Regions from separate parts of the Nakamurella flavida genome, predicted to be linked through region 2. Evidence: riboswitches for the same ligand, from Rfam matches in the RefSeq annotation. Region 2 holds a riboswitch; the other holds the start of a gene.
The links. Region 2 has a riboswitch for S-adenosylmethionine ahead of J2S58_RS07705 (ABC transporter substrate-binding protein). Riboswitches for the same ligand answer to the same signal wherever they lie in the genome.
Positions count from the first base shown of each region.

Region 1: linked by a shared signal. The riboswitch ahead of thrC (threonine synthase) and the one ahead of J2S58_RS07705 (ABC transporter substrate-binding protein) in region 2 are both predicted to bind S-adenosylmethionine.

Region 1 is NZ_JAUSQV010000001.1:4,184,756-4,190,393, forward strand. It holds gene hemE (uroporphyrinogen decarboxylase) at 1-1,025, opposite strand, end outside; gene J2S58_RS18505 (glutamyl-tRNA reductase) at 1,237-2,517, shown strand; gene J2S58_RS18510 (MoaD/ThiS family protein) at 2,596-2,871, opposite strand; gene thrC (threonine synthase) at 2,868-4,157, opposite strand; SAM riboswitch class I at 4,172-4,312, opposite strand; gene J2S58_RS18520 (peptidylprolyl isomerase) at 4,467-5,225, opposite strand; gene holA (DNA polymerase III subunit delta) at 5,457-5,638, shown strand, end outside.
Region 2 is NZ_JAUSQV010000001.1:1,713,017-1,718,654, reverse strand. It holds gene J2S58_RS07720 (FAD-dependent monooxygenase) at 1-1,126, shown strand, start outside; gene J2S58_RS07715 (carbohydrate ABC transporter permease) at 1,165-2,025, opposite strand; gene J2S58_RS07710 (carbohydrate ABC transporter permease) at 2,070-3,044, opposite strand; gene J2S58_RS07705 (ABC transporter substrate-binding protein) at 3,083-4,423, opposite strand; SAM riboswitch class IV at 4,447-4,557, opposite strand; gene J2S58_RS07700 (putative protein N(5)-glutamine methyltransferase) at 4,665-5,456, opposite strand; gene J2S58_RS07695 (alkene reductase) at 5,527-5,638, opposite strand, start outside.

The DNA.
Region 1 (5,638 bases), 2.5 Mb from region 2:
CCGTGACCGAGGTTGACCACGTGTCCGGGCGCCGCGCGACCGCGCTCGATGACCTCGGCGGCGTGGGCGTGCAGGGCGTCGTCCCCGGCGAACAGCAGGGCGGGATCGATGTTGCCCTGCAACGGGGTCCGGCCGCCGAGCCGGGAGTTGGCCACGTCCAGCGGGATGCGATGGTCGATGCCCATCGCGTCCGCACCGGCGTCGCGCATGGCGACCAGCAGCTCACCGGTCCCCACCCCGAAGTGCAGCCGGGGGACGCCCAGCTCGCCGATCCGGCTCAGCACCCCGGCCGAGTGCGGGGCCACGAAGGCCTGGTAGTCGGCCAGCGACAGCGCGCCGGCCCAGGAGTCGAAGAGCTGCACGGCGGACGCCCCGGCCAGCACCTGGGCGTGCAGGAACTGCGAGGTGATGCCGGCGACCCAGTCGGCCAGAGCGTGCCAGCTCGCCGGGTCGGCGTGCATCATCGCCTTGGTGTGCAGGTGCTCCCGGCTCGGACCCCCCTCGACCAGGTAGGACGCCAGGGTGAACGGCGCGCCGGCGAAGCCGACCAGGGGGGTGGTGCCCAGCTGGGCGACGGTCCGGGCGACCGCCTCCGCGACCGGGGCGAGCGCCGCCGGATCCAGGACGGGCAGTGCGGCGACGTCGGCCGCGGTCCGGACGGGGTGGGCGACCACCGGGCCGGTGCCGGGGACGATGTCCACGTCCACGCCCGCCAGTTTGAGCGGAACCACGATGTCGCTGAACAGGACGGCCGCGTCCACCCCGTGGCGGCGCACCGGCTGCAGGGTGATCTCGCTGGCCAGGTCCGGGTCCAGGCAGGAGTCGAGCATGGCGACCCCGGCGCGGATCGCGCGGTACTCGGGCAGCGAGCGGCCGGCCTGCCGCATGAACCACACGGGGTGACCGGCGGTCGGCCGGCCGGCCAGCGCGGTGACCAGGGCGGAATCCGTGGTGCGGCCGTCCCGGAGCGGGTGGTCGACGGGCAGGGCTGGGTGGGCGGGGGCGTGATCCGTGCGGGTGTCCATGGTGCCCCCATCGTCCCAGAGCGGTGGGAGTGCCCGGCCGGGCCGTCGCGGAAAGGTGATCTGGACCGCGTCCAAACTGGCCGTTTCCACCGCCCGGTGTGCATCCGGCCAGCTCAGCCGATGTGACCTGCGCCGGTGGTGCCCGGGGCGGATCATCTGGTAAGGGTCGCCTTCGTGGAGACGCGCCGTTCGCGTCGCTAGCATTCAGATCATGCTCATGGTTCTCGGTGCCAGTCACCACGACCTCGAGCTCACCCATCTCGAACGGCTGACCACCGGCGGCGATCTGCTCGATCGCGCCGTGCTGGAGCTCGTCCGGTCGGGCTCCGACACCTCCTTGGACGCGCCCGTCCTCGGGGCAGTGGTCGTGGCGACCTGCAACCGCCTGGAGATCTACCTCGAGGCGCGTCGTTTCCACGACGCGATCGACGCGGTGGCCGCCGCCGTGGCCACCGCCGCCGGCATCGAACCCGACGAGGCCACCGCCCTGCTCAAGGTGCGGGTGGGCGCCCCGGTCGCCGCCCATCTGTTCTCGGTCGTCAGCGGCCTGGACTCGATGGTCGTCGGCGAGGCCGAGATCGCCGGTCAGGTCGGCCGCGCCTTCCGCACGGCCCAGCTCGCCGGCACCACGACCACCCTGCTCAACGCGCTCTTCCAGTCCGCCGCCCGGACCGCCAAGCAGGTCACCTCGACCACGTCGCTGGGTGCCGCCGGACGGTCCATCGCCTCGGTGGCCCTGGACGTCGCCGAGGAGCGGTTCCGCGTCCCGGCCACCGCGCTGGTCGTGGGCACCGGTGCCTATGCCCGCGTCGTCGCGGCCGAGCTGCGCACCCGGGGCTGCCAGGATCTGCAGGTCTTCTCGCCCAGCGGCCGCGCCGACTCGTTCGCCGCACGCCACCACGCCGTCCCGGTCGGTCAGGACGCCCTGGTGGACGTGCTGGCCAAGGTCGACATGGTCGTCACGTGCAGTGGCGGTTCCGGTGACGCACTGGCCGCGGAGACCCTCCGTGAGGCCGTGGCCCGGCGCGACACCTCGCTGCCCATCGTGGATCTCGCTCTCCGGCCGGACGTCTCCGAGCCGGCCCGCGCGGTGCCCGGGGTGCAGGTCATCGATCTGCGCACCGTCTCCGAGCGGGTCGACCCGATGCACGCCGGGCAGTTGACGGCGGCCCAGGACATCGTGATCGCCGCGGTCGCCGCCTTCGAGGAGGAGCAGGTCGTCCGCCGGCTGGACCCGGCCGTGGTCGCCCTGCGTCGGCACGTCACCGCCGCCGTGGAGAAGGAACTGACCCGACTGCGCGGGAAGTACGACGACGCGGTGGCCGCCGACGTCGAGCTGGCCATGCACCGGGTGACCCAGTCGCTGCTGCACACCCCCACGCTGCGGGCCAAGGAGCTGGCCCGGACGGGGGAGGGTGCCGGTTACGTACAGGCCCTGCACACCCTGTTCGGCATCGAGGTTCCCGCCGACCAGGACGCCCACACCCACTGAGTGCCGGTGTCCGCGAAGTGCTGGTGTCGGTGGGGTGCGATGTCCGCGGAGCGCTGAAGTCCGCGGACCGGCGGCGCGTCAGCCCCCGGCCACCGCCGGGATGACCGCCACCGTCGACCCGATCGGGACGACCGTCTGCAGTCCGTCACCGAAACGCACGTCGTCCTCGTCGACGTACACGTTGACGAACCTCCGCAGCACGCCGCGCTCGTCCAGCACCCGCCCGGCGATGCCCGGGAAGCGGGTGTCCAGATCGGCCAGCACATCGGCCACGGTGGCGCCGTCGGCGTCCACCGTGGCCTGCCCGCCGGTGTAGGTGCGCAGCACCGTCGGGATGCGGACGGTGACGCTCACACCAGGCCGGCCTGCTCGAACGCGGCCAGCGTCGGCTTGATCGTGGCGGTGGGGCCGACGGAGGAGGCGATCGCGTCCAGGGTCTTCAGGCCGTCACCGGTGTTGAAGATGACCGTCTCCTCGTCGGGATCCAGCGCGCCGGTGGCCAGCAGCTTGCGCAGGGTGGCCACGGTGACGCCGCCCGCGGTCTCCGCGAAGATGCCTTCGGTCCGGGCCAGCAGCTTGATCGCGTCGATGACGTCGTCGTCGCTCACGTCCTCCACGGCCCCGCCGGTGCGGCGGACCACGTCCAGCACGTACGGGCCGTCGGCCGGGTTGCCGATGGCCAGCGACTTGGCGATGGTGTCCGGCCGGACCGGGCGCACCACGTCCTCGCCGGCCTTGAACGCGGCCGCCACGGGGGAGCAGCCGGTGGCCTGGGCGCCGAAGACCTTGTACGGGCTGGCGTCCACCAGGCCCAGCTCGACCAGCTCGGTGAACCCCTTGTCGATCTTGACCAGCTGCGCGCCGGACGCGATGGGGATGACGACCTGCTTCGGCAGGCGCCAGCCCAGCTGCTCGGCCACCTCGTAGCCCAGGGTCTTGGAGCCCTCGGCGTAGTACGGCCGGACGTTGACGTTGACGAACGCCCAGTCCTCCTGCTCGGCCGCGATCTGGCCGGCCAGCCGGTTGATGTCGTCGTAGTTGCCGTCGACGGCGACCAGGGTGCCGCCGTACGCGGCGGTGGTCAGGATCTTCTGCTGTTCGAGGTTGCTGGGCACCAGGACGACCGAGCGGATGCCGGCCCGGGCGGCCGCGGCGGCCACTGCGTTGGCCAGGTTTCCGGTGGACGGGCAGGCCAGCACCGAGAAGCCGAGTTCACGGGCGGCGGCCAGCGCCACGGCGACGACACGGTCCTTGAAGGAGTGCGTGGGGTTACCGCTGTCGTCCTTGACCCACAGGGTCTTCATGCCCAGCTCGCGGGCCAGGTTGTCCGCCCGGATCAGCTTGGTGTTGCCCGGGTTGATGTTCGGGGTGGAGGCGATGCCCGGGGGGACCGGCAGCAGGGGGGCCCACCGCCAGATGTTGTCCGGGCCGGCCTCGATCGCCGCGCGCAGCTCCTCGCCACTGCTGGCGAACTGGTAGGCGACCTCGAGGGGGCCGAAGCACTCGGTGCAGGCGTAGAACGGGCCGAGATCGACGCGGTGGCCGCACTCCCGACAGGAGAGCGCCACGGCGGGGCCGAGGTCGATCGTGGGGGCGCCGTCGGTCGCGGGGGACGTGGACAGCGTGGCAGAGGTGGTCATGGTGATGCCCTTCTGGCTCATCTTCCCCGCGACGGTCGTCGCGGGACGGATGTGGCACCTGCTGCCGCCGACCGGATCGCTGGGCGATCGATGGTCGGGAGCCGTGGTTGCCGGGGCTTCATCGGGCCGTGTCCCTCTGCCCCTCTGGATGAGGTCGTATGCACTTGTGGGTGTGGCCGGGAGTGCTGGTGACGCGGACCGCGGGTCCGTGCCCGGTCGCCCGGAGCGGTGCGGTCGGTTGATCGTAACCGACGATCGGCGACCCGCCGGGCGGTCGGGGAGACCGGCCGCCCGGCGGGGGCGGCGCCGTCAGCTGATGGTGACCGAGGAGATGGTGGCGTCGGCGGCGGGCAGCCCGTCCGGCCCGCCCCCGTTGGCCCCGGCCTGCGCGATGGCGTCGAGGGCCGCTTCACCGCCGGTGATCTGCCCGAAGACGGTGTAGTTCGGCGGGAGCGTCGAATCGCCGTAGACCAGGAAGAACTGCGAACCGTTGGTGTCCGGCCCGGCGTTGGCCATGGCGACGGTGCCGGCCGGGTAGGTCATGTCCGGCGAGGTCTCGTCAGCGAACGAGTACCCGGGCCCGCCCCGGCCGGTCCCGGTCGGGTCGCCGCACTGCAGGACCTTGAGCGAGGCGGAGCTGGTCAGCCGGTGACACGTGGTGCCGTCGAAGTATCCGGCCTTGGCCAGGAAGGTGAAACTTCCCACCGTGCACGGGGTCTCGGCGCGATCCAGGGAGATGGTCAGGGCGCCGCCGGGCAGGGTGAGCTCGGCGGTGACGGGCGGGGTGGTCGGCTGCTGGGCCTCCGGGACACCCACGTCCTTGGCCGCGTCACCGGTCGGCACGTAGTCGCAGGACGCCGTTCCCGCTCCGGTGGCGGAGCCGGACGCGCCCGCGGTCGTCCCCGCGGAAGGGGCGGCCGAGGAGGCGGGGGAGGTGGAGGAGGGGGCGGCGGCCGGGGTGGACGAGCAGGCGGCCAGCACCACGAGGGCCGCTCCGGCGAGGGCGGTGGCCCGTCCGCCGATCCGTCGGGTCGCGCGGGGACGGCGGCTGGGCAGGGCTGTGGTCACGGTGGTCTCGTCCTTTCCTCGTCCCTGCGGCGGTGCACGACGGCACCACCACGGAGACGGAGCTGGGTCGCTCGACCACCCAGGGTAGGCGAGACGGGTCTGCTGTCCGGTTCCCTCCTGGCTCCCGGGCGTCCCTGGTCCGGCTCTCCCGGGGCGTGGCCGACCGTCCGACCGACCGCACCTTCGGAACCGGCACCATCCGAGTGCGCGGTCCAGTGGCACCATGGGCGCGTGCCCGCTCCCGCCGCCCTGCCCGGTCCGCTGGTCCTGGTGTCCGGCGACGAGACGCTGCTGGTGGATCGGGCCGTGCTGCGGGTGCTGGCCGCCGTCCGTCGGGCCGATCCGGAGGTCGAACGGCGGGAGGCCCCGGCCGCCGGGCTCAGCCCGGCCGGTTTCGACGACCTGGTCGCTCC
Region 2 (5,638 bases):
CCAGCTGCGGGAGGAGGGGCATAACGTCGATGTCCGCGGCGCCGGCCGCGAGGTGCTCCGCCGGATGGGCCTCGAGGACGCCGCCCTGGCCGAGAACACCGGCGAGACCGGCACCGTGTTCGTCGACGACGACGGCGCGCCCATCGCCTCCTTCGCCGCGTCCACCGACGACACCACGGGCGCGACGGCCGAACTCGAGATCCTGCGGGGCCGCCTCGCCGGGTTGATCCACGACACCACCACGGCTGACACCGAGTACCTGTTCGGCGACCGGATCGCCGATCTGCAGGACACGGCCGACGGGGTCGAGGTCACCTTCGCCTCCGGCGCCACCCGGCGCTTCGACCTGGTGCTGGTGGCCGAGGGGGTCAACTCCCGCACCCGCCGGTTCGTGTCGGGCGCTCCGGCGCGGCGGTACCTGGGCATGTACTGCGCGTACCTGACGATCCCGCGGACCGCCGAGGACGACGACACCTGGCGCTGGTACAACGCTCTCGGCGGTCGCAGTGTCAACCTCCGGCCGGACAACGTGGGCACCACCCGGGCGTTGCTCAACTTCCTGTCCGACACCCGCGGCATCGACCAGCTCGATCGCGACGGCCAGGTCACCATCCTGCGGCGGGTGTTCGCCGATGCCGGGTGGGCCGCGCCGCGGGTGCTGGCCGCCCTGGACGACGCACCGTTCTACTTCGAGGACCTGGCCCAGGTCCACCTCGACCGATGGAGCCGCGGCCGGGTCGCCCTCGCCGGCGACGCCGCGCACTGCGCCTCCCCGGTCAGCGGCATGGGCACCACCCTCGGAGTGACCGGCGCCTACGTGCTCGCCACCGAGATCGCCCGCGCCACCCGGGGTGACACCGTCGACCACCGCGCGGCCTTCGACCGCTACGAGGAGATCCTGCGGCCGTACGTGGCCAAGGCGCAGAAGCTGCCGCCGGGGGTGCCCGGCGTCGCCAACCCGCGCACCCGCCGGGGGCGCGCGCTGTTCCGGACGGCTCTGCGCGTCGCGGCCAGTGCACCGGCCCGCAAGATCGGCAGCCTGGGCGGGCGGTACTTCACCCCGCCCGCCGACGACTTCGTCCTGCCGGACGTCGTCACCGGCCGGCTCGCGTCGGCGGCCGGCTGACCGCTCCGCCGCCGGCTGACCGCTGAGCCGCCGGAGGATCAGCCGGTCGACCCCGTGCTCTGCACGCCCTGCACGATGAACCGCTGCAGGCCCAGGAACACCAGCAGCATGGGCAGGATGGAGAACAGCGCGGCGACGAACAGCTGGGACAGGTTGACCGTCTGCGCGGTGAGGAAGGTCGACACCGCGACCTGCACCGTCCAGGAGTCGGAGTCCTGCGCGATGACCAGCGGCCAGAGGAACGCGTTCCAGCTGCCGATGAAGGTGATGGTGCCGATCGCGGCGATGAACGCCGCGGAGTTGGGGACCACGATGCGGCGGAACACCCCGAAGTAGCCCAGGCCGTCGACCCGACCGGCGTCCTCCAGGTCCTGCGGGAAGTTCAGGAACCACTGGCGGAACAGGAATGTCGCCAGCGCCTGGAACAGGCCGGGGATGATCAGCCCCTGCAGGTCGGACACCCAGCCCAGGGTGGAGACCAGCACGAAGGTCGGCACGAAGGTGACCGCGGCCGGGATGAGCAGGGTGGCCAGGATGAGCCCGAAGACGACATTGGCGTACCGGTAGGGGATCCGGGCCAGCCCGTACCCGGCCAACGCCGACACCACCAGCGTGCCCAGGGTCTGCACGGTGGAGATGACCAGCGAGTTGACCATGCTGCGCAGCATGGGCACCGCCGGGTCGGCGAAGAGGGTGGAGATGTTCTCGAAGTGCAGCGTGGTCGGGAAGAAGGTCCACCCCGGCGCGGTGATGTCGCGGTTGGTCGACAGGCCGTTGCGCACCAGCAGGTAGAACGGCACGAGGAACAGCACGGCACCCGCGGACAGGGTGATCAGGCGCAGGGCCGCGCCGACCCGCTCGGCCCGGCCGCGCGGGCCCGCCCCGGGGTGTCGCGGCACCCGGGTCGCGGTCGGAGCCGGTGCGCTCGCGGGCAGGGGCGTGCTCACTGGTCCCCCCGCCGACCGAAGCCGAGGAACTTGGCCTGCAGCACGGTGACCACGGCGATGAGGGCGGCCAGGATGACCGCCCCCGCGCTGCCGTGCCCGAAGTCCTGCTGGTTGCCCAGCGCGATGTAGTACAGGTAGACCAGCGGCGGCCGGGCGTAGGGCGGATACCCGCCGCCGCCCGAGGCGCCGGCGTTCGCCAGCAGGTTGTAGAACTCGTCGAACGCCTGGAACGCGTTGATGAGCAGCAGCACCAGGATGGCCACCGAGGTGGCCCGCAACTGCGGGAAGGTGATGTACCGGAACGTCTGCCAGCCCGGTTTCGCACCGTCGACCGCGGCCGCCTCGTACAGCACGGGCGGGATCCGCTGCAGCCCGGCCAGGAAGAGGATCATGAAGAACCCGACCTGCAGCCACAGCCGCAGGGAGACGATGACCAGCCAGTACCAGGGAGGTTGGGTCACCGAGAGCCAGGCCACCGGCTCGATGCCCACGGCGCGCATCAGCGTGTTGGCCAGGCCGAAGCGCACTCCGTTGAAGATGGAGAGCTTCCAGATCAGCGCCCCCACGACGTAGGAGCACGCGGTGGGCAGGAAGTACACCGAGCGGAAGAAGGTGCGCAGCACTCCGACCCGGTTCAGCATCAGCGCGAGGCCCAGCGACACCGCCAAGGTCAGCGGCACGATGAACGCGGCGAAGACCACGAACGTCCCGAGGCTGGACAGGAACGCCGGGTCGGTCAGCATGTCCCGGTAGTTGTCCAGCCCCACGAACACGGTGGGGGTCACCGTGTTCCGCGCCTCGTAGAAGCTGAGCCAGATGCTCCAGCCCATCGGGACGTAGACGAACACCAGCAGGCCGAGGAAGAACGGGCCCACGAAGGCCCAGAACCACAGCGTGCGGTTCTGATCGCCGGCCAGGCGACGCCGCAGGCCCGGTCGCGCCGCCGCCCGGGGCTCCGGCGCCGCGGTCACCGCGGAGGCCGTGGTCGGTGCCGGCCCGCCGGGCAGGGTCACCCGGCGACCCGGTCGAGTTCGGCCTGGACCGTCTGGGCGACGGTCGCCATCTCCGCGGCCGGATCGGAGCCGTCCTTGATGATCCGGGTGACGGCATCGCTCAGGGCGGTGCCGCTGGCCGGGGTCCACAGCAGCGGGGTCTGGGCATGACCGTTCTGCTCGACCAGGGTGACCGCGTCGGCGGCCGGGCCGCTCTTGAGGCCCTCGGCCTGGTCGGCCAGGCTGGTGCGGGCCGGGATGTGGAAGCCGTAGCTCTGCGCCCAGTCGATCTGGTCCTCGGTCCGGTCCACCCAGAGGTACTTCACGAAGGCCTTGGCCGCGTCCGGGTTCGTCGACTTCGCGCTGACCGCCGACCCGTAGGCGCCGATCGGCACCGAACCGGCGCCCACGGTCGCGCTGTAGGCGGGCCAGGGCAGCACCCCGAAATCGTCACCCAGGCCCTCCTGCAGTGCCGGAAGGGTCCACAGCCCGGTCCACTGCATGGCGGTGAGCCCGTCGACGAGGGCGGACGGATCGGACCAGTCGGCGGGGGCGCCGAGCAGCAGCGAGCCGCTGGTGAACAGGCCGTGCAACCGGCCCAGGGCCTCGGCGACCAGTGGGTCGGTGAACCCGATCTGGTTGTCCGCGGTCAGGTAGTCCGCGCCGACCGACCACATCACCGGCCCGGGCAGTACCCCGGCGCCACCGTCGTTCCCGACGAACAGGCCCTTGACGTCGGCGGTGGTCAGTGCGGCCGCGGCCGCCTCGAGCTCGTCGAAGGTCGTGGGCGGCTGCAGCCCGGCCGCCTCCAGCAGGCTCTTGCGGTAGACCAGCAACTGCATGTCGATCACCTGCGGGACCCCGTACAGCTTGCCCTGCCAGGTCATCCGCTCGATGAGCGACGGGGTGAAGTCGCCCGCCGCGTCGCCGAGGATGCCGGTCAGCTCGACGACCTGACCGCTCTGGATCTGGTCGATGGACGGCCCGTTCCCCGCCTCGAAGACGTCCGGGCCGGAGTCGGTGAGCAGCGCCGCGGCGACCTTCTTGTCGTAGTCGCCGGGGGACCACTGCACCGACACGGTGGCATCGGGGTAGGCGGCGGCGTACCGCTCGACCGCCTGCTGCGTCCCGGCCTCGCCGTACTGGTGGTACCACTGCGACAGCGTGGGCTTCGTGGCCGCCCCCGTGCCCGATCCCGCGGCGGCGACGGTCGTGGCGCCCTCGCGCCCGGTGTTCGAGCCGCAGGCCGCGAGGAGGCCGGCGGCGGCGAGGCCGGACCCGGTCTGCAGGAACCGACGTCGGCTCCAGGACGAGTCCGTGGACGGGGGGGTTCGGATGGGGGCGTGGGGGAGGACCACGGGACACCTCCGGGGTGCGCGGAGCGATGTGCTTGTCCGGCGGTTGTCGGACCGGGTCGTCACCTGGAGCACCCCCACACGTCGAACGGGGTTGCCGCCCGGCAAACCAGGGTTTGACGCCGGGACTCATGACCGTTTCGGACGCTAGACCCGGTGTCGACGGGTCGCAACCCCGAGGCGGGCCGGCCGTCGACCGTCACACCCGCCTGATCCGTACCGGTCCGCCCCGGTGGGGCGGACCTCAGGACTGCAGCCGGGCTCGGGCGATCACCACGGTGGCGCCGATGTCATCGGATCGCCCCACGACTGCGGTCAGGCCCGCCGCCACGCAGGCCTGCACGGTGAGATCGGCCTGCCGGTCGCTGGTCTCGACGAGCAGATACCCCCCCGGGATCAGCCACCGGGGGGCCAGGGCGGCGACCCGGCGGTGCACGTCCACGCCGTCGGACCCGCCGTCCAGGGCGATCCGGGCCTCGTGATCCCGGGCCTCCGGCGGCATCGACGCGATCGCCCCGGTCGGCACGTAGGGGGCGTTCGCCACGATCACGTCGACCCGGCCGAGCAGGTCACGGGGCAGCGGGTCGTCGAGGTCACCGAGCAGTGCGGTACCGATCCCGGCGAGATTGCGTTCCGCGCAGGCGATCGCAGTCGGGTCCAGGTCGACGGCGAACAGGACGAGACTCTCGACCTGCCGGGCGATCCCGGCCGCGACGGCACCCGACCCGCAGCACAGATCGACCACCGCCGCACCCGGGCCCACGAGGGCGACGGCCCGCTCGACGAGGAACTCGGTGCGCCGGCGGGGGACGAAAACCCCGGCGGTGACGGCGATCCGCATCCCGCAGAAGGCGGTCCACCCCAGGATGCACTCCAGCGGTTCGCCGTCGACCCGGCGCGCCACCCACTCCGTCAGCTGCCCGTCCGAGGTCGCCTCCGCGACCAGCAGGGCGGCCTCGTCCTCGGCGAACACGCAGCCGGCCCGACGCAGGGTCGCGACGACAGCCGCGTCCACCTGCATCCCGTGATCGTCCATCACGTCCTCCTGTCGACCCCGCGGACGGGGTCGACAGGACGGTAGCCGCCGGAGGTCCGGGCGGGTGGGATCAGGCGGACAGGCGCGGGTAGTCGGTGTAGCCCTCGGCGCCGCCGCCGTAGAAGGTGTCCGGGTTCGGGTCGTTCTCCGGGTGGCCGCCGGCCCAGCGCTCGACGAGATCG